Regions from separate parts of the Shewanella sp. SW24 genome, predicted to be linked through region 4. Evidence: predicted binding sites of a transcription regulator. Region 4 holds the regulator's gene; each other region holds the start of a gene.
What was found. Region 4 encodes sigma-54, which starts transcription at its own class of promoters, with help from an activator protein. Its sites were predicted from a motif close to GTTGGCACGNNNNTNGNNT; they were not measured.
Positions count from the first base shown of each region.

Region 1: L5M17_RS20565 (flagellar assembly protein FlgT) is a predicted target of sigma-54. The motif match lies at 1,422-1,440, and genes of this name have one in related genera.
Region 2: flgF (flagellar basal-body rod protein FlgF) is a predicted target of sigma-54. The motif match lies at 1,703-1,721, and genes of this name have one in related genera.
Region 3: fliD (flagellar filament capping protein FliD) is a predicted target of sigma-54. The motif match lies at 2,395-2,413, and genes of this name have one in related genera.

Region 1 is NZ_JAKKSH010000036.1:24,753-30,410, reverse strand. It holds gene L5M17_RS20580 (flagella synthesis protein FlgN) at 1-31, shown strand, start outside; gene L5M17_RS20575 (LPP20 family lipoprotein) at 159-611, opposite strand; gene L5M17_RS20570 (FlgO family outer membrane protein) at 608-1,240, opposite strand; gene L5M17_RS20565 (flagellar assembly protein FlgT) at 1,521-2,687, shown strand; tRNA gene L5M17_RS20560 (tRNA-Arg) at 2,743-2,818, shown strand; gene L5M17_RS20555 (DUF2947 domain-containing protein) at 3,070-3,549, shown strand; gene L5M17_RS20550 (chalcone isomerase family protein) at 3,849-4,409, shown strand; gene L5M17_RS20545 (autotransporter outer membrane beta-barrel domain-containing protein) at 4,422-5,366, opposite strand; gene L5M17_RS20540 (TetR/AcrR family transcriptional regulator) at 5,487-5,658, opposite strand, start outside.
Region 2 is NZ_JAKKSH010000036.1:35,599-41,256, forward strand. It holds gene flgD (flagellar hook assembly protein FlgD) at 1-141, shown strand, start outside; gene flgE (flagellar hook protein FlgE) at 224-1,585, shown strand; gene flgF (flagellar basal-body rod protein FlgF) at 1,758-2,501, shown strand; gene flgG (flagellar basal-body rod protein FlgG) at 2,512-3,300, shown strand; gene flgH (flagellar basal body L-ring protein FlgH) at 3,312-3,986, shown strand; gene L5M17_RS20640 (flagellar basal body P-ring protein FlgI) at 3,998-5,089, shown strand; gene flgJ (flagellar assembly peptidoglycan hydrolase FlgJ) at 5,107-5,658, shown strand, end outside.
Region 3 is NZ_JAKKSH010000016.1:60,461-66,118, forward strand. It holds gene L5M17_RS14220 (flagellar hook-length control protein FliK) at 1-349, opposite strand, end outside; gene L5M17_RS14225 (hypothetical protein) at 339-665, opposite strand; gene fliS (flagellar export chaperone FliS) at 634-1,014, opposite strand; gene fliD (flagellar filament capping protein FliD) at 1,028-2,374, opposite strand; gene L5M17_RS14240 (flagellin) at 2,677-3,495, opposite strand; gene L5M17_RS14245 (flagellin) at 3,716-4,519, opposite strand; gene L5M17_RS14250 (flagellin) at 4,739-5,551, opposite strand.
Region 4 is NZ_JAKKSH010000008.1:57,413-63,070, reverse strand. It holds gene lptA (lipopolysaccharide transport periplasmic protein LptA) at 1-470, shown strand, start outside; gene lptB (LPS export ABC transporter ATP-binding protein) at 467-1,198, shown strand; gene L5M17_RS08565 (RNA polymerase factor sigma-54) at 1,306-2,784, shown strand; gene hpf (ribosome hibernation promoting factor) at 2,813-3,100, shown strand; gene ptsN (PTS IIA-like nitrogen regulatory protein PtsN) at 3,103-3,546, shown strand; gene rapZ (RNase adapter RapZ) at 3,543-4,397, shown strand; gene L5M17_RS08545 (HPr family phosphocarrier protein) at 4,384-4,659, shown strand; gene mgtE (magnesium transporter) at 4,910-5,658, shown strand, end outside.

The sequences.
Region 1 (5,658 bases), on a different contig from region 4:
CTCAAGCTTAGGCAATGATTTAAAGGCCTAACAAGCGCATCACTCCCACTTAGCATTCCCTTTTCTAAGCTCTGATTAGATATTAATGTCTTGTACAAAAAGAAAAGCCGCGTAAATACGCGGCTCAATACATGCTGTTGAACATACTCTCAAAAACGCTAGAAATACGTCACTTCCTTCACTCGTTGTGGACGGCTCTGTTGTTGATAAAGCGCCCAAACCTGTGAAAAATCAAGTTCTAACTCAGTGACATAATGCTCGCCTGCGGGATAACTCTTAACGACTCGTGCGCCGCGGATCACGCCAGAAACTGACGCTTTGACATTATCGTCCGTCAACATCCAATCACTGACACTGCTGTTTGCCGTTATTTTCTGCCCATAAACTTGTTCCGCTAATTCACGATAAGCCACAATTTTTGATGCCTGCATAGCCATCAACACTCTTTGTGATTGCTCTTTAGCCGGTTGAGTCGCTAAGGGCGCATATCCTATAGCCGTTAACTTAGGAAAACTCGGTGGCGGCACATCTTCCCATTGCACATATCTATCTTTAGCAGCGCAGCCAGTTAGCATTAGCCCCGTGATAAGTAATAAAAAGTAGTGTTTCATTTTCCATCTCCTAAGACACGCACTTCATTCATGCCTGGACTCGCCTGACGATATAAGATGCCATTTTGTGACACAATTTGCTCCGAAGGCTGCATGTAGTTTGCCAACTCTTTTTGAGTCACAAAAGTTTGAGATGCCGATACCACGCGATTGTTACTAATGTTCACAATCCGAGTATTGATCGCCATACCATTGGTTACTACGCTCATAGTCGAAACGACAAGATGCTCAACAGGAAGATCTTTCGACAATTTTTGCCAATCTCGCGTCAAAATAAAATCCCCGTCAGATGTGACTCTCAAGCCATCAGCTAAGTTTAAATCCACCACATTAAACTGAAAGCTATGGAGCGACGTCATTAATCCTTGCTGTAACTGTTGCGCTAACGCATTAGTGCCATTCAAATCGCCCACTAATACTGGTGTTGCAACTACGATAGGTTGATCAGAACGCAAAGCATCATTTTGCTTAACAAGCTCAGTCACTACTCGCTGTGCTAAATGGTTAATCACTGCCGTTGGCGGCAACCCATTGCCATCCACTAAACTCGGTTTGGGCGGCGTAACCGGTTTAGCTACACATCCACCTAACATTATCAATGTTAAGGGAATAATCACACGCTTTAGCATTGGATTTACCTCATCTATGGGTGCATTGGCAGTCAAGTGACTCACTTTCTAAGCTTCAAATTTTTAATGAGTAACAAAAACCAGCAATCTTTGGACCAATATTAACCTCAGTCCGACAATATTCTTCTATTACGCAGTATATCGACTGTAACAATGGAAACTTTATCAAAAGTTCTCATACTCAGGCACGAAATTTGCTTTATTGACATATTAGATTAAGAGTCAGAAAACTGGCTCGATTGGTAATATCGCCATTAGCTTAGCGATAAGGATTGAATTGATGCACATACCAGGTTCAGCTTCGCTCATCATTTTGAGCCTTTTACTACTTTCTTTGCCCACCAGAGCCGAATGGATAGAAGCCAGCGGAGAAGCAACTATTATCAATGGTAATACAGCTCAAGCAAGGGAAGAAGCAATTAATCAAGCAGTTAGCTATGCGACATTAAGCACAGGTATTCAAATCTCCAGTGAGCAACAAACCTCTAATGGTAACCTCACACAAAATAACTTTGCGATAAATCGCAACGCCCAAGCCATAAACATTCAACTCGTTAGTGAACAAATTCAGGGAAATAAAATATATGTATCCCTACGCCTCGATCTAAATGATGATCCAACACAACAGTGTCCTAATGGCCAATTAAAGGCCGCTATTTTAATACCTCAAACACAAATAAAAGATCGTTCTCAGCTTAGATATGGACAACTTTCAGGCTTTGAAGAGGTCATTTCAGAGGCGTTAGGGAACACTATAGAAGATTACTCTTCAACTGGCTTTAGTCACATCCATGCTAACGAGCGACTCGATATTGAACAAGACCTAGTGGATATTCGCGGTTATCGACTCCCAAGCTGGCTCAGTGAAATTACCGACAGCCAATATATTCTTCAACCGCAGATCATTGATATATCGATAGAGCCTGTACAACCCACCTTCTTAGGATTTTGGGATGAAGCTCCGCTAAGGCAATTTCAATTCAAACTCAGCCTCTATCATGGAATCAGTGGCGAAGAGGTCTGGAGCAAAAGCTACAGCACATCGGCCCCATGGGAATTTGAAGAACAGGCTATCATTGCTCCCAACAGTAATAGATTCTGGCGTTCCTCCTATGGAAAAAGTATTACTCAATTAATATTGCAGGCTACCCGAGATTTAGACAGCACACTTAATTGCAGGCCATTACTTGGCCAAGTCGTTAGCCGACAAGCAGACAGGATTATATTAAATCTAGGCCGTAAACATGGCATTCGTGTCGGTGATAAATTCCAAGTAGTATTACAACAAAACTTACCCGATAGACTCAATGAAATGCGCGCCGTCGCGACCAAAAGTCGTGCAACGGTAAAAATTGAGCAAGTAAGCGAAGAAAGCTCCACCGCAGTACTTGTAGACCAAAATGCCGCCTACAATGTACAGATAAACGACATAGCGCTTAAGATTTAAGCAACTAAATCATAAGCCTTTTAATCAAAGATAAAACCAGTATAATCACTGTCGTCTCTTCATAGCTCAACAGGATAGAGCAGCCGCCTCCTAAGCGGCCGATCGGGGTTCGAGTCCCTGTGGAGAGACCAGATAGTGCTTGTGTGATTTCAACTTCACTTGAAGATTTTTCTGATAAGAATAATTTTCAGAAACACAATTTAAAACTTCCTCAGTCTATATCCCTTAAAAAAAACAGCTCTCTTAATCGTTACTATAAAATCCAATACTAGGATATAGCCACATTGCGCCATTTCCCTAATCTTGACTAAATCAGTATAATCTGCGGCATTGAGATTTGCTGAGCCCGACACGTTATCAGGCTCAACCAAGGAGAGCATGCTTGGCCAACACTTATATACCGCTAGATCAATACCGCCGTAAGTGGATTTTCAACCACAAAGACTTGCCTGTCACCGACGAGGACAAGGCGCATATCCTGCCGTTAACAGATAAAAGTGCGATGGAAATCTGGAATCAATGGATCAGCAACAAGAGTAGTCGTGCGGAGCAATTTACTAAGGGAGATTGGGCGGCGAAGGCTGATGCTTGGGTGGAAACAGATCATTGGCAGAGCGCTTGGGATAGTGAAGATAGCAGTTTACCCACCATGTTAGCTGAGTTTATACAATGGCCCGATGAGACGCCGGTGTATTTTTGCTATGAAAAATATCAGATTATTGAAACTCGTTGGGATGTGTTCGTCCGCAATTGGAAGTGTTTTCTTTTCTTTGACGACGGTCCCATTTTGATCTCGCCAAAACAGAAACAAGCGGTGATGTTCGAACAGAGTGGTCAATACAAGCTAGGCACTCGCGGATAATTTATACAGGGCGCTTAACGCTGATAATTTCCCATCGATAGCTTTACGCCAACACTTTTACGCAATAGTTTAGCGCGAGGAGTCATCTTGTTGGTATGCTCATATTTAATGATGAGTATGCCATAATAGCCATTTTCGAATGATGCGTAAGCACAATTAGCCTATCACTCCCCTCTTCTTTAGATTAACATCCGTTTTCGGTGCCGAGTATTTGAGAAGTTGGGGTCAACTTTTTGCTGTAAATACTCATAAAAATCTGCTTAAAACCCAATAATTAAAATAGAAAATTGAGGTGTATTATGAAGTTACTCTCCACTCTTACCCTAGCAAGCGCGCTGTTATTACCCCACACATTAATGGCCAAAGAAGTCTCAGGAGTGCAAGTCGCCGAGACAGTGACATTAGATAGCCAAACATTACAGCTCAATGGCGCGGGCGTTCGCAGTAAGTTCTTTATGGATTTATATGTAGGCAGTTTGTATTTGCCAGCAGCATTAAGTAGCACTGCAGCGGTTATTGATGCACCAGTTGCAGCGATACGCCTTAACATTACCTCAGGCATGATCACCTCAGAAAAAATGCGCGATGCGATCACTGAAGGTTTTGAGCAAGCGACGGCAGAAAACACCGCTGATATTCAACCGCAAATAGATACCTTTATGGCACTGTTTAAGGAAGAAATTAAAGAAGGTGACCAATTTACCTTAGTCGCCAATAAAGCCCGCGGCGTGACGGCCTATAAAAATGGTCAGGAACAAGCCACCATCGAAGGTGAAATGTTCCGTCAAGCACTGTTAAAAATTTGGCTAGGTGATAAGCCTGCCCAGAAAAGCCTCAAAGAGGCCATGCTGGGCAAATAACTGACATTAACGTTAGAATTTGAATTCGATATCCAAGGCCGCTGCGCCTTGGTTATCCATTTCAAGCGCGGCTTGATTTGTCACTTCTAACTCACCATCAAAGTAATAACCAGCATAGAGGTTTACGGTTAAAGCAGGCGTTGCCCGCCAACCACCACGCAGATAGCTCACCCATTCGTTCGTTTCTACAGCAATATCATCATCCTCAATAAGGAATCGCTCAGTACGACGTGAACTCCCCAAACCAATATTCCAATCAGGATTGAATTGATAACTGAGCTCTAGTCCTGCTGGACCACTAAAACCGGCTTGGAATGGGTTAGCCAGTGCCCAATGTTCATCTATCTGCCAACGCATGGCAAGATAAGGCACAGTGCGAACCTCATCGATATCATTAAGATACGCGACTCCAAAGCCAATCATGTTTCCCGAATCAAATGCATACATGGCCGATGCCACAATATCGTAACTCTGAGCTTGGCTAGCCGATGCAGTATCGGCGTAGGCATATTGGATCTGCGGCGCTAAAAAGAAGGCCCAATGTTTATCCATGCGATAATTTAACGACACTCCGGCACGATAACGATTAATATGATCCCAATTCTGTCCGTCGGTGCCAAACAGCGGTGCGACATTGTTTGCGCCAGTAAGCGTGATGTTCCGCCAGTCATAATCAAGTCGGTCATAGCCCACACGAAAGCCTAGCGACCATTGCTTATCCAGCGATACATTCATCCCAGCATTCAGTAATAAGCTGTCCCTTTGTAGCTCAGTATTGCCATTAGCTACCTCGGCGCTTTGGGTGCTGATCTGTGTGACACTTAATCTAAAAGGTTTGTATTCCTGCGAAGGTTTATCCGCTGCAATAGCGGCACAGCTCATTAACGGTAACAATAACAAACTGCCTTTCAGCAACCGCTGTTTTACGCTTAATGGTGCGAGTTCTCGATTAGCCACGCTAGCTCCTTGCATTTAAAATAATGGATAAATTTTTGTGCATAATACGCGCTATTGAATAAAAAGGTTCACACTTTCAAAATGAAGATACAAACTAATACCTTTGAAACAAACAAGCCTTTACTCTACCCGATGCGCCCTCAAAAACATGTCAGCACAACCCAATATATAATGATTCCTGTCGTCAAAAAGCTCATCGGCCGCTAACCCCAATTCTAATTTAAGTTTTAGCTCACCAAACAGCATTAAACATAAACGCACTGCACTATGGTGAGCATTACCAAATCGATAT
Region 2 (5,658 bases), on a different contig from region 4:
AAATCCCAAGAATTGCCAGTCTCGACCTATGCTCATGTGACCAGCGTTTCTCTCGGTACGGCCAGTACTGGCGCCATTCTTAACTTGAGAGGCGGTATGGGCATCAAGTTAACCGATGTGTTAGCTGTGTCTGAAACCTAAGCTTGTATAAAAGAATTTTTGCAGCATCCGAATTGGGCGTAAGTCGCTCATAAATGAATTGAGTCAAGTGTAGAGGTGAATTATGTCGTTTAACATTGCATTGAGTGGCATTTCTGCTGCGCAGAAAGATTTAAACACAACGGCGAATAACATTGCTAATGCGAACACCATTGGCTTTAAAGAGTCCCGTGCTGAATTTGCGGATGTGTACGCTAATTCTATTTTTTCAAATGCTAAAACTGCTGTCGGTGGTGGTGTTGCAACGAGTCAAGTGGCACAGCAATTCCATCAAGGCAGCTTACAACTGACGAATAACTCCCTCGACTTGGCAATCAAAGGTGGTGGTTTCTTTGTAACGTCCTCTGAATTAGGAACATTAGATCACGCATTCACCCGTGCAGGCGCTTTTAAAGTAGATTCTAATAATTACATGGTGGATTCGGCTGGTAATTATTTACAGACTTTCCCTGTGGATAAAGACGGCAACTCAACATCTGTGAGTTTAACCACGGCTCAGCCTGTAAAAATTCCGGACACTGCCGGTAGTCCAGTAAAGACTGAGAATGTTACTTTACAAATGAACTTGAATGCTAAAGCAGAAGCTCTGGATCCTGCTTTATTTGATCCCGCCGATCCAAAAACTTATAACAATGTCACTTCAATGACAATTTATGACTCACTTGGTGAGGGGCACATCATGACGACGTACTTTGTGAAGCCTAAAGATGGTGCATATAATGGTGAGAGCAATTGGGTGGCTTATTATGCTATTGATAATAAACCTATAAATTTAAATGGTCCAGCCGTCACTTATCCAACTGATACCACGGGCGATGGCAACCCGGATTCAACGGGGACGGCTCAAAATGCTGGTGGCTGGACGGGAGCGGTGCTGAAGTTTAACGAAGTTGGGGCATATATTGACAGTAATCCTGCAGTTATTACCACGGCGCCACTTGGTAATAAGCCAGTTGGTATATTAGGCGCTGGAGCGGATGGCACTCAAGCATTAACAGTGAAGTTTAATGCGCCAACGCAATATGCAGATCCTTTTGCGGCGACTGAATTGAAACAAGATGGTACGACGGTTGGTCGTTTAACTAACGTTGAAATTGGCGCTGATGGCTTAATTACAGCAAGCTATTCTAATGGTTCGACCGTTGCTTTAGCACGGGTTGCTTTAGTTCGTTTTGCTAACGAACAAGGTTTAACGCAAGTGGGGAATACGTCGTGGAAAGCCAGTTTAGCTTCAGGTCCTGCGTTAGCGGGTGAGCCCAATAGTGGAACTTTTGGTAGTCTCAGTTCATCGGCGTTAGAGCAATCGAATATTGATTTGACGACTGAACTGGTTGATTTAATTTCGGCGCAGCGTAACTTCCAAGCGAACTCTCGTACCCTTGAAGTGAACAACACGCTGCAACAAACTGTATTACAAATCCGCTAATCATTACATTGTTTGACTAAGTGTTGCCGCCAGTGGCAACACTTAGCCTTTATCCTGCCGTTAAATCACTTCAGTTTCATATTTTTCAATTCTATCAGCAAATTAAAATCAATTTTTATTGGCACGATGCTTGCTTTGATATCGTCATGTAGAAAATTTGACGGAGCAGTCTGTGGACAAATTCCTTTATGTCGCCATGAGTGGCGCTAAGCAAAATATGAATGAGCTGGCACTCCGTGCAAACAACTTAGCCAATGCTAATACCGATGGTTTTAAATCAGATATGGCGCAGGCCAGATCGATGCAAGCCTTCGGTGAAGGGTTGCCTTCAAGGGTGTTTGCGATGACAGAATCTCCGTCAGCTAATTTTCGCTCTGGTCCGATAAAAACCACTGGACGGGATCTCGATGTGGCCATTAAAGGCGATGGCTGGTTTGCCGTTCAGGCCAAAGATGGCAGCGAAGCTTATACCCGCTCAGGTAGTCTCAGTTTCGATGCGACGGGCATGTTGTATAACGACAGAGGCAATCCCGTGATGGGGGACGCTGGCCCGATAGTGCTGCCATTACCTATTGATAAAGTGTCAATTTCACAGGATGGCATAGTGTCTGTTCGCCCTCAGGGGGCGACTGCTGAAGTGATAGAAGAAGTGGCTAGATTGAAGTTAGTTAATCCCGGCAATGCGCAGATGATGCGTGGTGAAGATGGATTATTTCGACAAATGTCAGGCGAACCAGCACCAGCTGACCCTTTCGTCGCAGTTGAAAGTGGTGCCGTAGAGGGCAGTAACGTTAACCCTGTTGATGAAATGGTGTCTTTGATTGATCTTCAGCGCCAGTTTGAATTGCAAGTCAAGATGATGAAAACCGCGGAAGAGAATGATCGTGCTTCATCTTCATTAATGCGTATTAGTTAGGAGATAGATTATGCATCCGGCGTTATGGATTAGTAAAACTGGCTTAGACGCACAGCAAACTGATATTTCAGTGATTTCAAACAACGTAGCGAACGCTAGCACTGTGGGCTACAAAAAAAGCCGCGCAGTATTTGAAGATTTACTCTATCAAACAGTTAATCAAGCGGGTGGTGTTAGTGCTTCTAACACTAAGTTACCCAATGGATTAAACATAGGTGCGGGTACGAAAGTCGTCGCCACTCAAAAAATGTTTACTCAGGGTAACATGCTGACGACGGATAACTCACTGGATCTCATGATTGAAGGTCCTGGATTTTTTGAAATCCAGCTCCCTGATGGAACCACTGCTTATACTCGAAATGGTCAGTTTACCTTAGACGATACGGGTCAGATTGTGACGCCAGGTTCTGGCTATTTGCTACAACCCGCGATCACTATTCCTGATAATGCGACCAGTATTACCGTTTCAGCGGAGGGTGAAGTTTCAGTAAAAACGCCGGGTACCGCTGAGAACCAAGTCGTGGGTCAGTTGACTATGACGGATTTTATTAATCCATCGGGTCTAGATCCTATGGGACAAAACTTATATACGGAAACTGGTGCGAGCGGCACGCCAATTCAAGGTACCGCTTCGTTAGATGGTATGGGTGCTATTCGTCAAGGCGCCTTAGAAACCTCTAACGTGAACGTGACCGAGGAACTGGTGAACCTTATCGAAAGTCAGCGCATTTACGAGATGAACTCCAAAGTGATTTCAGCGGTAGATCAGATGCTGTCTTATGTGACTCAGAATTTATAGAGGCAAACATCATGGCTAGATATCTTGTGTTGGCCGTCGCGTTATTGCTTGCAGCCTGTAGCTCGACGCAAAAGAAACCCCTTGCGGATGATCCCTTTTACGCGCCGGTATACCCAGAGGCGCCGCCGACAAAAATTGCCGCAACTGGCTCTATTTATCAAGACAGCCAAGCATCTAGCTTGTATTCGGATATACGCGCCCATAAAGTCGGTGACATTATCACTATCGTATTGAAGGAATCGACTCAGGCGAAGAAGAGTGCAGGCAATCAGATCAAAAAAGGCTCAGACATGAGCTTAGATCCCATCTTTGCTGGTGGTAGTAATGTGTCCATTGGCGGAGTGCCAATTGATTTGCGTTACAAAGATAGCATGAACACTAAGCGTGAATCGGATGCGGATCAGAGCAATAGTCTAGATGGCAGTATCTCGGCAAACGTGATGCAAGTGCTGAACAACGGCAGCTTAGTGATCCGTGGTGAAAAATGGATTTCAATCAATAATGGTGATGAGTTTATTCGTGTCACTGGTCTCGTTCGCTCGCAGGACATTAAACCCGATAACACTGTCGATTCAACGCGAATGGCTAATGCCCGTATCCAATACAGTGGCACAGGCACTTTCGCAGATGCTCAAAAAGTGGGCTGGTTAAGCCAGTTCTTTATGAGCGACTGGTGGCCCTTCTAAGGAGTCGTATCATGAAATATAAACTGGTGTTAGCCGTTGCCATGCTAGTGTTTTCTCTACCTAGTCAGGCTGAACGAATTAAAGATATTGCCAATGTGCAAGGTGTGCGTAGTAACCAGTTGATTGGTTATGGCTTAGTGGTCGGTTTACCGGGAACGGGGGAAAAAACCAGTTATACCGAGCAGACCTTTATGACTATGCTCAAAAACTTTGGGATTAATCTTCCTGACAACGTCAAACCGAAAATTAAAAACGTTGCAGTGGTAGCCGTACACGCGGATATGCCTGCCTTTATCAAACCTGGTCAAGATCTTGACGTGACGGTATCTAGCTTAGGCGAAGCCAAAAGCTTACGCGGTGGCACCTTATTACAGACCTTTTTGAAAGGGGTAGACGGTAATGTGTATGCGATCGCCCAAGGTAGTTTAGTGGTGAGTGGTTTTAGTGCCGATGGTTTAGATGGTTCAAAGGTGATTCAAAATACGCCAACTGTAGGTCGTATACCGAATGGCGCGATTGTTGAGCGTAGTGTTGCAACCCCATTTTCAACTGGCGATTATTTGACGTTTAACCTACGTCGTTCGGATTTCTCTACTGCGCAGCGCATGGCCGATGCGATCAATGATCTATTAGGTCCAGATATGGCGCGTCCTTTAGATGCGACGTCTGTTCAGGTAACGGCTCCACGTGATGTATCACAACGGGTCTCCTTTTTAGCAACGCTTGAAAACCTCGATGTTGTTCCCGCAGAGGAATCTGCCAAAGTGATCGTTAATTCACGTACTGGAACCATAGTGGTTGGGCAAAACGTACGCTTACTCCCTGCGGCGATTACCCATGGCGGCATGACTGTCACGATTGCGGAGGCGACACAGGTTTCGCAGCCTAACGCGTTGGCAAATGGTCAAACAACCGTCACGAGTAATAGTACGATTACAGCGACAGAAAGTGACCGCCGTATGTTTATGTTTAATCCAGGCACTACGCTGGATGAGCTGGTTAGAGCGGTTAACTTAGTCGGTGCAGCCCCTTCAGATGTGTTAGCAATACTTGAAGCATTGAAAGTGGCAGGAGCTTTGCATGGTGAACTTATCATCATCTAATTTCTGTCGGGAAAATCATGGAAAAGCTTTCAAGTTCATCACATTTTCTTGACCTGGGCGGGCTAGATTCACTCCGCGCCCAGGCTCAGAAAGATGAGAAGGGCGCCTTGAAAAAGGTTGCCCAACAATTTGAAGGTATTTTCGTGCAAATGCTGATGAAAAGTATGCGCGATGCCAATGCGGTTTTTCAGTCTGATAGTCCACTCAATAGCCAATACACTCAGTTTTACGAGCAGATGCGCGATCAGCAGTTATCGGTCGATTTATCTGACAAAGGTGTATTGGGCCTTGCCGATATGATGGTGCAGCAACTCTCTCCCGAAACAAGTCATTTCACGCCTGCATCGGTATTGCGTGACGATGGTGGAATGAAAATGCTCCACGACGATAAAGCGCTTAATGTGCCTATGCAGAGTTCAGCCGCTCCTGTGGTTGAACCCACAGTTGTAAATCATGGTGTGCCGGCTGCTATCGCTCGGCCTGTATTTGAACCGGATAGAGCTGAAGATGCAAATTCATCAATGGACATTGATGCGCCTAATCGTTCACTGGCTATCGATACACCTAAG
Region 3 (5,658 bases), on a different contig from region 4:
TAATAGGTGCTGAGTTAATCTCAGTATTTAACAGTGACGGAGATACTCCTGGTACAACAGGAGCAGCAACTGATACAACAGAAGAAGCAACGGGTGCAAAAGGCACTGAGTCGGAAAAATCACTATTAATATATTGATTTAAAAAGGTATCAGCATCACTACCTAGAGCTTTTTCTGCACTCGGAGTCCACATAGCACTCTCTAGCGGAAGAGATTCCGCAGGCAATCCTATAGGGAATGCCAACAAGGTAAATGACTCAGATTTATCTTTATCAACTGCACTTGTCACTTTAGTCGTCAAGCTGGTATTTGTGCCAACAGGACGAGTTGAAAGAAGATCAGAGATCATCCAAAGCTCCACTTACTTGTGTTAATTGATAGGCTGCTAAACCTGGTTGTTGCGCCTTAAAGCGGCCCATTTCAGCGGCTAATTCATCACGAGCCAAGATCAACTCTTGCAGCACTTGGGAATGAACCCGCTTTAATTCTGCACGTGCCAATTTCTGCTCAATATCATGAGTCTCACCTGCCTGTTGCAGGGCTTTGATCAAAGCGATGTTCACTTTTCGGACGCTTTCCCAATCCTGAGCATCTGCATATTGGCGTAAAGCATTCGCAAAACGCGCCCACTGCTTAATTGAGATTTGTCCATCCTTCTCTGACATTGGTAATCACCTGAGTCACTGGAACTAGCGCTTCAGCACTGTTTTCGACACTGGCGCTGACAAGCTGACGGCTACAAAAGTCATAGAGACGATGTAAGCTCACGGCAACCTCACCACCATTTTCAAGGTCAAGCATAGAGTCCAAGCCATGCACGATATTAAGGCACTTATGGATACTCATTCCTTTCGCCTCAAACCTTTGGTATTCCATATGGCCAGCGGTCCGCTCTAGTTCTTCCAATAAACCATCAAGTAACATACGCACCATGTCATGGGTTGTTGCTGCCGCTACTTGTGCATCTAAAGCGGTTTGCTTGTAGGCATTAAATGGATCGTACTCATTTAACATTTTTTACTGCTTCCTATGAAAACAACTGACTTGCGGAATTAAACTGATTAATGGTGGATTCCATTGCCGTAAACTGGGTTAAATAAATCTGATACTTTTGATTCATTTGATAATCATGGCGCGCCATACTGTCATTCACACTTTTAATCTGCTTATTTAGCGCTTCCTGCTTTTGATCGATATAGCCATTGAACTGTGTAAAAGGTTTTAGGGTCTTTTCTATGCTTTTGATATAACTGTCAGGACCAGTAAACATGGCTTGTACTTTTTCTGGATCACTTTTAAAGCTATCGGTCAGCTTAGCATCATCAATTTTTAGTTTTCCGTCTCGTCCAATCTCAATCCCGATATCAGACAAACGCATGCCATTAGCAGCCATTGCAAATACAGAATCACGTAATTTAGACTGGAGAAGGCGAATAGAGGTATCCCCCTTCAACACACCAATTTGCGCTTCACTCACTGCAGTGCTTTTGTCTTCCTTATCTTTATCGGAAGAGCCAGAGTCAGAGGTTTTAACGCCCATAGAACGAGTTAATTGATTAATTTGCGTCATTAAAGAATTAAATGAATCGACAAAATCCTTAACCGCTTTCTTATTCGCTTCAAAATCGTCAGTGACTTTAATCATGCTGCTTTCACCAGCCGCATGCACCTTGACTAATTCGAGGCTGACACCATCAACAACATTTTCTAGATAGTTACTACTGCTGGTAATACTGATACCGTTTAATGTGAGTTCCGCATCTTGTGCTGCACGACGTTCTGTCATGCCCCAATCGGCACCGTTAAACTCTACCTTCACTTGATTCGCGACACCCGATTCCTTTGAAGACAGCATAAATTCGATTTGGTTACCTGTGCGCACTAATGACGCTTGTACACCAGGATTACCCACTTGTTTATTGATCACATCGCGTAACTGAGACACAGAAATAGCCGCACCGCCATTAACCGTTGCCAAATCAATGTCCATGCGCTTAGTCGGATCACTACCGACTTGAATACTGATAATGCCCGACGTTGGCAACAATTCACTTTCAGAGGAATAGGCTTTAGTCAGTTGATGCGCTTGCGCAAGTTTATGCACGCTCAAATCATAGTTGCCCTTTGGAGCATCAGATTTAACTGTCGCGGTCGCATTCTCGCCCGTAACCGTAGCAATTTTGCCTTTAGCTGCATCGCCACCCATTTCACTCAGCTTAGTGGCCATCTTCTTCATATTATTTTCGAGCAATGTATAAGCATCTAACTGTGTTTTGCTGGCAGTTAGCTTACCTTTGTAAAGCGTATCTTTACCTGCGCGGTCTGCGCCAATCAGTTGCTGAGCAAATTGTGCTGCATTCATACCTGAAATCATGACTACCTCCACTCGTTCTAGAGCAAAACGCATGCCAAAAACAAGTTACTGTTTTTAAAGAAATTTAAATAATTAACTGGCCCAAACACAGCTAAATACTTCCGCATGGACACTTAAACAGGAAAACCATCTTCCACTTTGTGTTATCGAAAATTACCCACTAAAACATGAACCTTATAGGTTTCAATCTCGGGTTTAGCGACTACCGACCAATACATAAACCGTGGCTAAAATAAAAATGCCAGTCAGCGCAACTAACTGGCATTTTAGCCGTGACCAATGACATCACTTGCTCAATAACATTAACGCAATAAACCCATGACTAAGCCCGTGTTCTGGTTAGCTGAAGACAGTACCGTTGTACCCGCCTGAACTAATAATTGATTACGTGTCATATTGGCAGATTCAACCGCGAAATCGGCATCCATAATACGGCCGGCAGCGGCTTTAGTATTTTCAGTTACACTGGCAAGGTTAGCCGCAGTATGGCCAAGACGGTTAATGTTGGCACCTAAGGTTGAACGTTCTGTCCCCACTTTAGCCAAGAAGGTATCAACAGCCCCGATAGCCGTATTGGCGGCTGCAGAAGTCAACAAATCACCAGTAACAGTCTTATCAATAGCACCTAAGGTAACTGACATTTGCTCTGCTCCATCCGAGCCAATCTGAAAGGTCACACCTTTGACGAGTACACCATCAGTAGCATCTTTAAATAAGTTATTACCCGCATAGGTTGTATTTTCTACAATCCGGGTAATTTCTGCATTTAATTGCTTAAACTCATCATCCAACGCTTTTAAATCTGCTGTAGAGTTAACGCCGTTTGATGCTTGAGTCGCCAATTCTTTCTGGCGGTTAGCAATGGTCGTTAATTCTTCTAACGCACCATCAGCGGTTTGCAGCATAGAGGTCGCATCAGAAATATTGCGTGAAGCCGTTTCCATGCCCTTTACGTTAGCGCTCATGCGGTTAGCAATTTGCAAACCCGCTGCATCATCAGATGCGCTATTGATACGTAAACCCGTCGACAAACGCTCCATAGCATTAGTTAATAGATTATTACTTTTATTAACAGCACCTTGTGCAACAATTGACGCGTAATTAGTGTGAACACCTAACATATCAGCTCTCCTAGAAAAAACAGTTATCTTGGCTATACCTGAATCCCGGTATAGCTCCATAACTAAGTAAGGCGACAGCAACAGCGCAAAACTAAAACTTATTTAAAAATAGATGGGATCACCTCTATAAAAACAGACTTAAATGGCATCCACAAAACGCCATAAAAAATGCCAGCAAGCTAAGCTTACTGGCACTTAAAACTAACTCAACTCGGCGTAATTAACGCAGTAGCCCCATCACTAAACCTGTATTTTGGTTAGCAGAAGACAGTACCGTTGTACCCGCTTGAACTAATAATTGATTGCGGGTCATATTGGCAGATTCAACCGCGAAATCGGCATCCATAATACGTCCAGCGGCAGCTTTGGTATTTTCAGTCACACTGGCAAGGTTAGCTGCAGTATGTCCAAGACGGTTAATGTTGGCGCCTAGTGTAGAACGTTCTGTACCGACTGCTGCGATGAACGTATCAACAAGGGCAATTGCCGCATTCGCGCCAGTAGTTAAATCACCAGCAGCCAGCGCAGCATCATCTATGGCTGTTGTTGTAACAACCAATTTTTCACCCGTTCCGGCACCAATTTGGAAGGTAACACCAGCCTCCAACTTGGTGAATAAGTTATTACCGGCATAAGTTGTATTATCGAGAATACGGGTAATTTCGGTGTTTAATTGAGTAAACTCATCATTCAGAGCCGTTAAATCATCAGCAGAGTTCACACCGTTTGCCGCTTGAGTGGCGAGTTCTTTCTGGCGATTAGCAATGGTCGTTAATTCTTCTAACGCACCATCAGCGGTTTGTAGCATAGAGGTCGCATCAGAAATATTACGTGAAGCGGTTTCCATACCTTTAACGTTAGCGCTCATGCGGTTAGCAATTTGCAAACCAGCAGCATCATCAGATGCGCTATTGATACGTAAACCTGTCGATAAACGCTCCATTGCATTAGTCAATAGGTTATTGCTTTTGTTAACAGCACCTTGAGCAACAATTGAAGCGTAATTAGTGTGAACACCTAACATATGTAGTTCTCCATTAAATAACGAGCATTTGGGTTAGACCTGAGTTCAGGCATAACTAACTAAAGCGACAACAACAGCACACAACTAAAATCGATATTTAAAAAATAGAGTGCATAGCACTGTAAAAACTAGACTGAAATGGCATGCGCAAACACCATAAAAAATGCCAGTAAGCTAAGCTTACTGGCATTAAAACTAACACTGACTAATTGAATAACATTAGCGCAGTAACCCCATCACTAAACCCGTATTTTGGTTAGCTGAAGACAGTACCGTTGTACCTGCTTGAACTAATAATTGATTGCGCGTCATATTGGCAGATTCAACCGCAAAATCGGCATCCATAATACGGCCAGCAGCGGCTTTGGTGTTTTCAGTTACGCTAGCTAAGTTAGCCGCAGTATGGCCAAGACGGTTAATGTTGGCACCTAAGGTAGAACGCTCAGTACCCACAGCGGCTAAGAAGGTATCCACAAGGGCAATCGCAGCATTGGCGGTACCACCTGTTAAAGTACCTGCGACAGTTTTAGGAATTGCGCCTAATTTAACATCCATTGTTTCCGTTGTTCCGGCGCCAATTTGAAATTTCACGCCCGTACCAGAGGTCAATACACCAGTATCGAATAATTTATTACCGGCATAAGTAGTATTTTCTACAATACGCGTTATTTCGGCGTTCAATTGCGTGAACTCATCATTTAATGCCGTTAAATCAGCCGCAGAGTTAACGCCGTTAGAGGCTTGAGTAGCCAATTCTTTCTGGCGATTAGCAATGGTCGTTAATTCTTCTAACGCACCATCAGCGGTTTGTAGCATAGAGGTCGCATCAGAAATATTGCGTGAAGCCGTTTCCATACCTTTTACGTTAGCGCTCATGCGGTTAGCAATTTGCAGACCAGCAGCATCATCAGATGCACTATTAATACGTAAACCAGTCGATAAACGCTCCATAGCATTAGTTAAAAGGTTATTGCTTTTATTTACAGCACCCTGCGCAACGATTGAAGCGTAATTAGTATGAACACCTAACATAGTAGTTCTCCAGAAAATAACGATTGTTTTGGTTAGGCCTGAATCCAGGCATAACTCATTAAGGCGACATGAAAAGCTCTTCACTGAAGCCAAATAGCTTATTTTCA
Region 4 (5,658 bases):
AAGTCAAAATTAAAGCTGTGAGCCAAACTGCGGATATCAAAAACAACCAGATCATCTTCTTTGGTCCAGTTGAAGTTACCCAAGGCTCAATAAAAATCCAAGCAAATGAACTGCGTGCATTTTCCGCTGAAGGTGAAAATAGCAAAACTTTGGTCGCCACAGGCAACCCTGCTACGTATAGCCAAATATTAGACGATGGTCGCCCAGCATCGGCAAGCGCGAAAGAAATTCGTTACGATATGGCAAGCCGCACCTTAACACTGAAAGGTATGGCGTCATTAGATCAAGCAGGTAGCCAAGTTACAGGCAATTTAATCCGCTATAACATGATTCAACAGAAATTGATGGCCGAGAGTACTGGCAGTGGTGACGATCGCGTGATCACTATTATTCAGCCTGAAAACTATCAAGATGATGCTAAATCAGACGCTCCGGCGGATAAACCTGTAAAAAAGCAGGACTCTAAATGACCCAAATCACCTTAAGAGCACAAAATCTGGCAAAAAGTTACAAGAGTCGCCAAGTGGTTAAAGACGTCAGTCTGACGGTAAAAACCGGTCAAGTCGTTGGCCTACTCGGTCCAAACGGTGCCGGTAAAACCACGACCTTTTACATGGTTGTCGGGCTAGTGAAGAGCGATAAGGGGCATATCTTTATCGACGATGATGATTTAACCGCAGATCCTATGCATCTGCGTGCCCGCAAAGGCATAGGTTACTTACCGCAGGAAGCCAGTATCTTTCGTAAGCTAACTGTTCATGACAACATCATGGCCGTACTGCAAACTCGTAAAGAACTTAAAAACGAAGAACGAGAAGAAGAACTAGAACATCTGCTCGAAGAGTTTCATATCACCCACATCCGTGACAGCCAAGGCATGTCATTGTCGGGTGGCGAACGTCGTCGCGTCGAAATTGCGCGGGCTTTAGCCGCTAATCCTAAGTTCATTTTGCTCGATGAACCGTTTGCCGGCGTCGATCCTATTTCGGTTATCGACATCAAGAAGATTATCGAACAACTCAAAAGTCGCGGCCTTGGCGTACTGATCACAGACCATAATGTCCGCGAGACATTAGATGTATGTGAACATGCTTATATTGTGAGTCACGGAAACCTGATTGCCGAAGGAACTCCAGCAGAGATCTTAGACAATCAGCAAGTTAGGGCTGTGTACTTAGGTGAACAATTCAGGCTATAGTTAATCGAGCGAAGCCAATGGAGGCAATTTATACCGCCATTGGGCTTCACTCAAGATAATAATAAGCGACCTCATCTAACAATAATAACGTAGGGATCAGCGGTAACATGAAAGCGTCACTCCAGCTCAAACTGGGTCAACAGTTAACCATGACGCCACAACTACAACAGGCTATACGTCTGTTGCAACTGTCGTCACTGGAACTGCAGCAAGAGATCCAGCAAGCATTAGATTCTAATCCCCTTCTCGAGCTGGAAGAGGATCAATTCGACGCCACTAAAAACCCTGTAAACCAAACGCTATCCGATACGGATTTCAGTGAATCTAGCACTCTGCCACCAGAAAAAGACAGCTCCACCATAGACACGGCAGAGTCGCTAACCAAAGAATCCATGCCCGATGAGCTCCCCATGGACACCACATGGGATGAAGTGTTTACCGCCTCCCCAAACTCAGGCCCCGGCGGCAGTCGTGAAGACGATATGCCCTTCCAAGGCGAGACCAGTGAAGGTTTGTACGAACACTTAGAATGGCAAAAAAACCTCACGCCGTTTTCTGAAACCGATTTAGCCATTGCCACCGCCATTATTGATGCCATCGACGATCAGGGCTATCTCACCCAAAGCACTGAAGAAATTCTCGAAGCCATGGGCAATCCTGAAGTTGAGCTTGACGAAGTCGAAGCCGTACTCAAGCGTATTCAGCATTTTGATCCCATAGGCGTTGCCGCCCGCGATTTAAGTGAATGCCTGTTGATCCAACTGTCGCATTTCGCCGCTGATACTCCCAACCTAGAAAACGCCCGTATGCTGATCAAAGATCATTTAGATCTGATCGCCGCCCGAGACTTTAGGTTATTGATGCGTAAGACTAAATTAAAAGAGGATGAATTAAGGGATGGTATAGCACTTATCCAAACTCTCAATCCTCGCCCAGGTTTGTTGATCACACCCAATAATGACGAATACGTTATCCCAGATGTGTCTGTGTCGAAGAAAAATGGCCGCTGGGTCGTTGAGCTTAATCCTGACTGCATGCCCAAAATCAATGTAAATCAACATTATGCTTCTATGGCACGCAGCACAAAAAACCAAGCCGATAGCCAATTTATTCGCGGCCATCTGCAAGAGGCTAAATGGTTTATTAAGAGTCTAGAAAGCCGTAACGACACTTTGCTTAAAGTTGCTAATTGCATAGTGCAATATCAGCAAGGTTTCTTTGAGTATGGTGAAGAAGCCATGAAGCCTATGGTGCTTAACGATATTGCTGAAGCGGTAGAAATGCATGAGTCCACCATCTCACGGGTCACAACTCAAAAATACATGCATACCCCTAAGGGACTTTTTGAACTAAAATACTTCTTCTCTAGCCACGTCGGTACTGACGATGGTGGTGAGTGCTCATCCACAGCAATCAGAGCCTTTATAAAGAAACTGGTGGCAGCGGAAAACCAGAAAAAACCATTAAGCGATAGTAAGATGGCACAACTTCTGGCAGAACAAGGGATCAACGTAGCCCGCAGAACCATTGCGAAGTACCGAGAGGCTATGCTTATTCCACCTTCTAATCAGCGTAAAAGTTTATAACCTACAGTGGATATCGGAGGACGTTTCTATGCAAATAAACCTAAGTGGGCACCATATCGAAATTACCGAATCGTTACGTGCATATGTAGAAGAAAAGTTTTCAAAACTTGAACGCCATTTCGAACAGATCAATAATGTGCACGTTGTGCTCAATGTTGAGAAAATGCAACAGATTGCTGAAGCGAGAATAAACCTCATAGGTGGTGAAGTTTTTGCTACTTCAGAGCATGCTGACATGTATGCCGCTATAGACGCCCTGATTGACAAGCTTGACCGTCAGGTTATTAAACACAAAGAGAAGTTAACAAAACACTAATAATGGAACTTTGTACCATACTGCGGCCGGAGTGCACTACCTGCGCCACTCCGGGCAGCAAGAAAAAGGTACTGGAACTCATCAGCGACTTAGTCGCTGCCCAGTACCCGACCCTCTCATCTCAAGAGATATTCGAAAGCCTAGTGGCGCGCGAAAAGATGGGGAGCACAGGTATAGGTAACGGCATCGCCATTCCACATGGTCGACTAGCCGATATAGATCAGCCCATTGCCATACTAATTAAGTGTGAAGAGCCGATAGCATTTGATGCTATCGATAAGCAACCTGTTGATATTTTATTTGCACTACTGGTGCCTGCAGACCAATGTCAGCAGCACTTAAGTACCTTGTCTTGCATGGCCGAAAAGCTGAGCGACAAGCAAATATTAAAGCAATTACGCAAGACGCATGATGAAACGGAACTCTATCAGGTAATCACTGGATGAAACTGGTCATAGTGTCGGGCCGCTCAGGCTCAGGCAAATCTGTCGCCCTTAGGGTACTCGAAGATCTCGGCTATTATTGTGTCGATAACCTTCCCTTGCCATTGATTGGCAGTTTGCTTGAGCAACTCAAAGGCAGTAACGATCTCGTCGCCATCAGTGTCGACGTGCGTAACATGCCTGAGCAGGATAAGGTCTTAGTAAAACAACTCGCTAGCCTACCTCCAGATACTGAGTTAACGAGCTTCTTCCTTAACTCCAGCGATAAAATTCTGCTCAAGCGTTACAGCGAAACCCGCCGTTTGCATCCTTTGTCGAAGAGCCGAGTGTCTTTGCAAGAAGCGATAAAGCTGGAGGGGAAACTGCTCGAGCCTATGTCAAAACTGGTCGATCACTACATAGATACGTCGAATCTGAATATCTATGATTTAAGCGACCAAGTCAGACAAATTCTCCTTGGTAGTGTCGATAAAGAACTCGTGATCAACTTCGAGTCCTTTGGCTTTAAGCACGGAATGCCCACCGAAGCAGACTTTATGTTCGATGTACGCTTTCTGCCCAATCCCCACTGGGAGTTGGCGCTGCGGCCATTGACTGGCTTAGATGAACCCGTGGCTGAATTCTTAAATCGCCAACCACTGGTCAATAAGTTCATCTGGCAAATCGAAAATTTACTGGAGACTTGGCTGCCGCACCTCGAGCGTAACAATCGCAGTTATTTAACTGTGGCCATTGGCTGCACAGGTGGACAGCACAGATCGGTTTACGTCGCAGAGCAATTGGCCAAACGCTTTAGTAACGGTAAACATAAAGTGTATGCCCGTCATCGAGAGCTCAACAATGCCAAAGCTTGAACGTCAGATAACCATCTGTAATAAGCTCGGTTTACATGCCCGTGCCGCCACTAAGTTGGTGGTACTGGCTTCCGAGTTTGATGCGACCATCACCTTAATCCAAGGCGATAAACAAGCATCGGCCGCCAGTGTGCTTGGCTTACTGATGCTTGAAACTGGCATGGGTAAGACCATCAAGCTTATCGCCGAAGGCCCAGATGCAGAGCCGGCTCTCGATGCCATTTGTGCCTTAATCGACGCTAAGTTTGACGAAGCCTGTTAGTTTCACTTCACACTAAGCACTTCATCGTTAGTTTCACTTCATGTCTAGTTTAAAAAACTTGCCATTCACACATGGCAAAACATTTGTCGCTCGACGATACAAGCCACAGGCGATTACACTAGCGGTCATTGCGCTGGCGCTGGCCTTACCTTAGCCGTCTTAATCTGTGTCATCGACTGACGCTTAGTCACCGTAAAATCCTAGCCCAACACTAAGATCTCAAACCAATTTGCCGCACAATGGAGGACAAATGCCCGTAGATAATGCAGAAAACGATCACACCGGACATAGTCTTGACCAGTTAAACCAAGCGCTTAGCAGCGGCATGTTCGTACACGTGCGCAATATGCTGCAAAAAATGGCCGCCTCAGATATCGCGCTGATCTTAGAATCATCACCGCCAAGTGCCAGACAAGTACTGTGGCAGCTCATCGATCAGGAACAAATAGGCGACATACTCGATGAGTTGAGTGAAGAACTCAAAGACCCACTGATCCGTAGCATGAGCCCTGAGCGAGTCGCGAAAGCGACAGCAAGCATGGACACCGACGATCTCGCCTATATTCTGCGAAGTCTTCCCGACGCCGTTTACAAACAAGTGTTGCAGTCGATGACGGAGCAAAATCGCCTGAGGGTAGAACAAGCCCTATCTTATCCAGATGAGACCGCCGGCAGCTTGATGAATACAGATACAGTCACCTTAAGACCCGATGTGAATATCGATGTGGTGCTGCGCTATCTTCGGCAAAGGGGCAACCTACCCGACACCACAGATACCTTATATGTGGTCGACAAACAGGACAAAGTCCTTGGCGGTGTTAGGCTGGCAGATCTGCTGACTTGCGCGCCAAGCACCACAATTCGCAATATCATGGATCCCAATATTCAAAGTATTCCTGTGAGCATGTCCGACAGCGAAGTCGCGCAGAAATTCGAACGCAATGACTGGGTATCGGCACCTGTCGTCGACAGTGATGGTAAGCTGCTCGGGCGTATCAC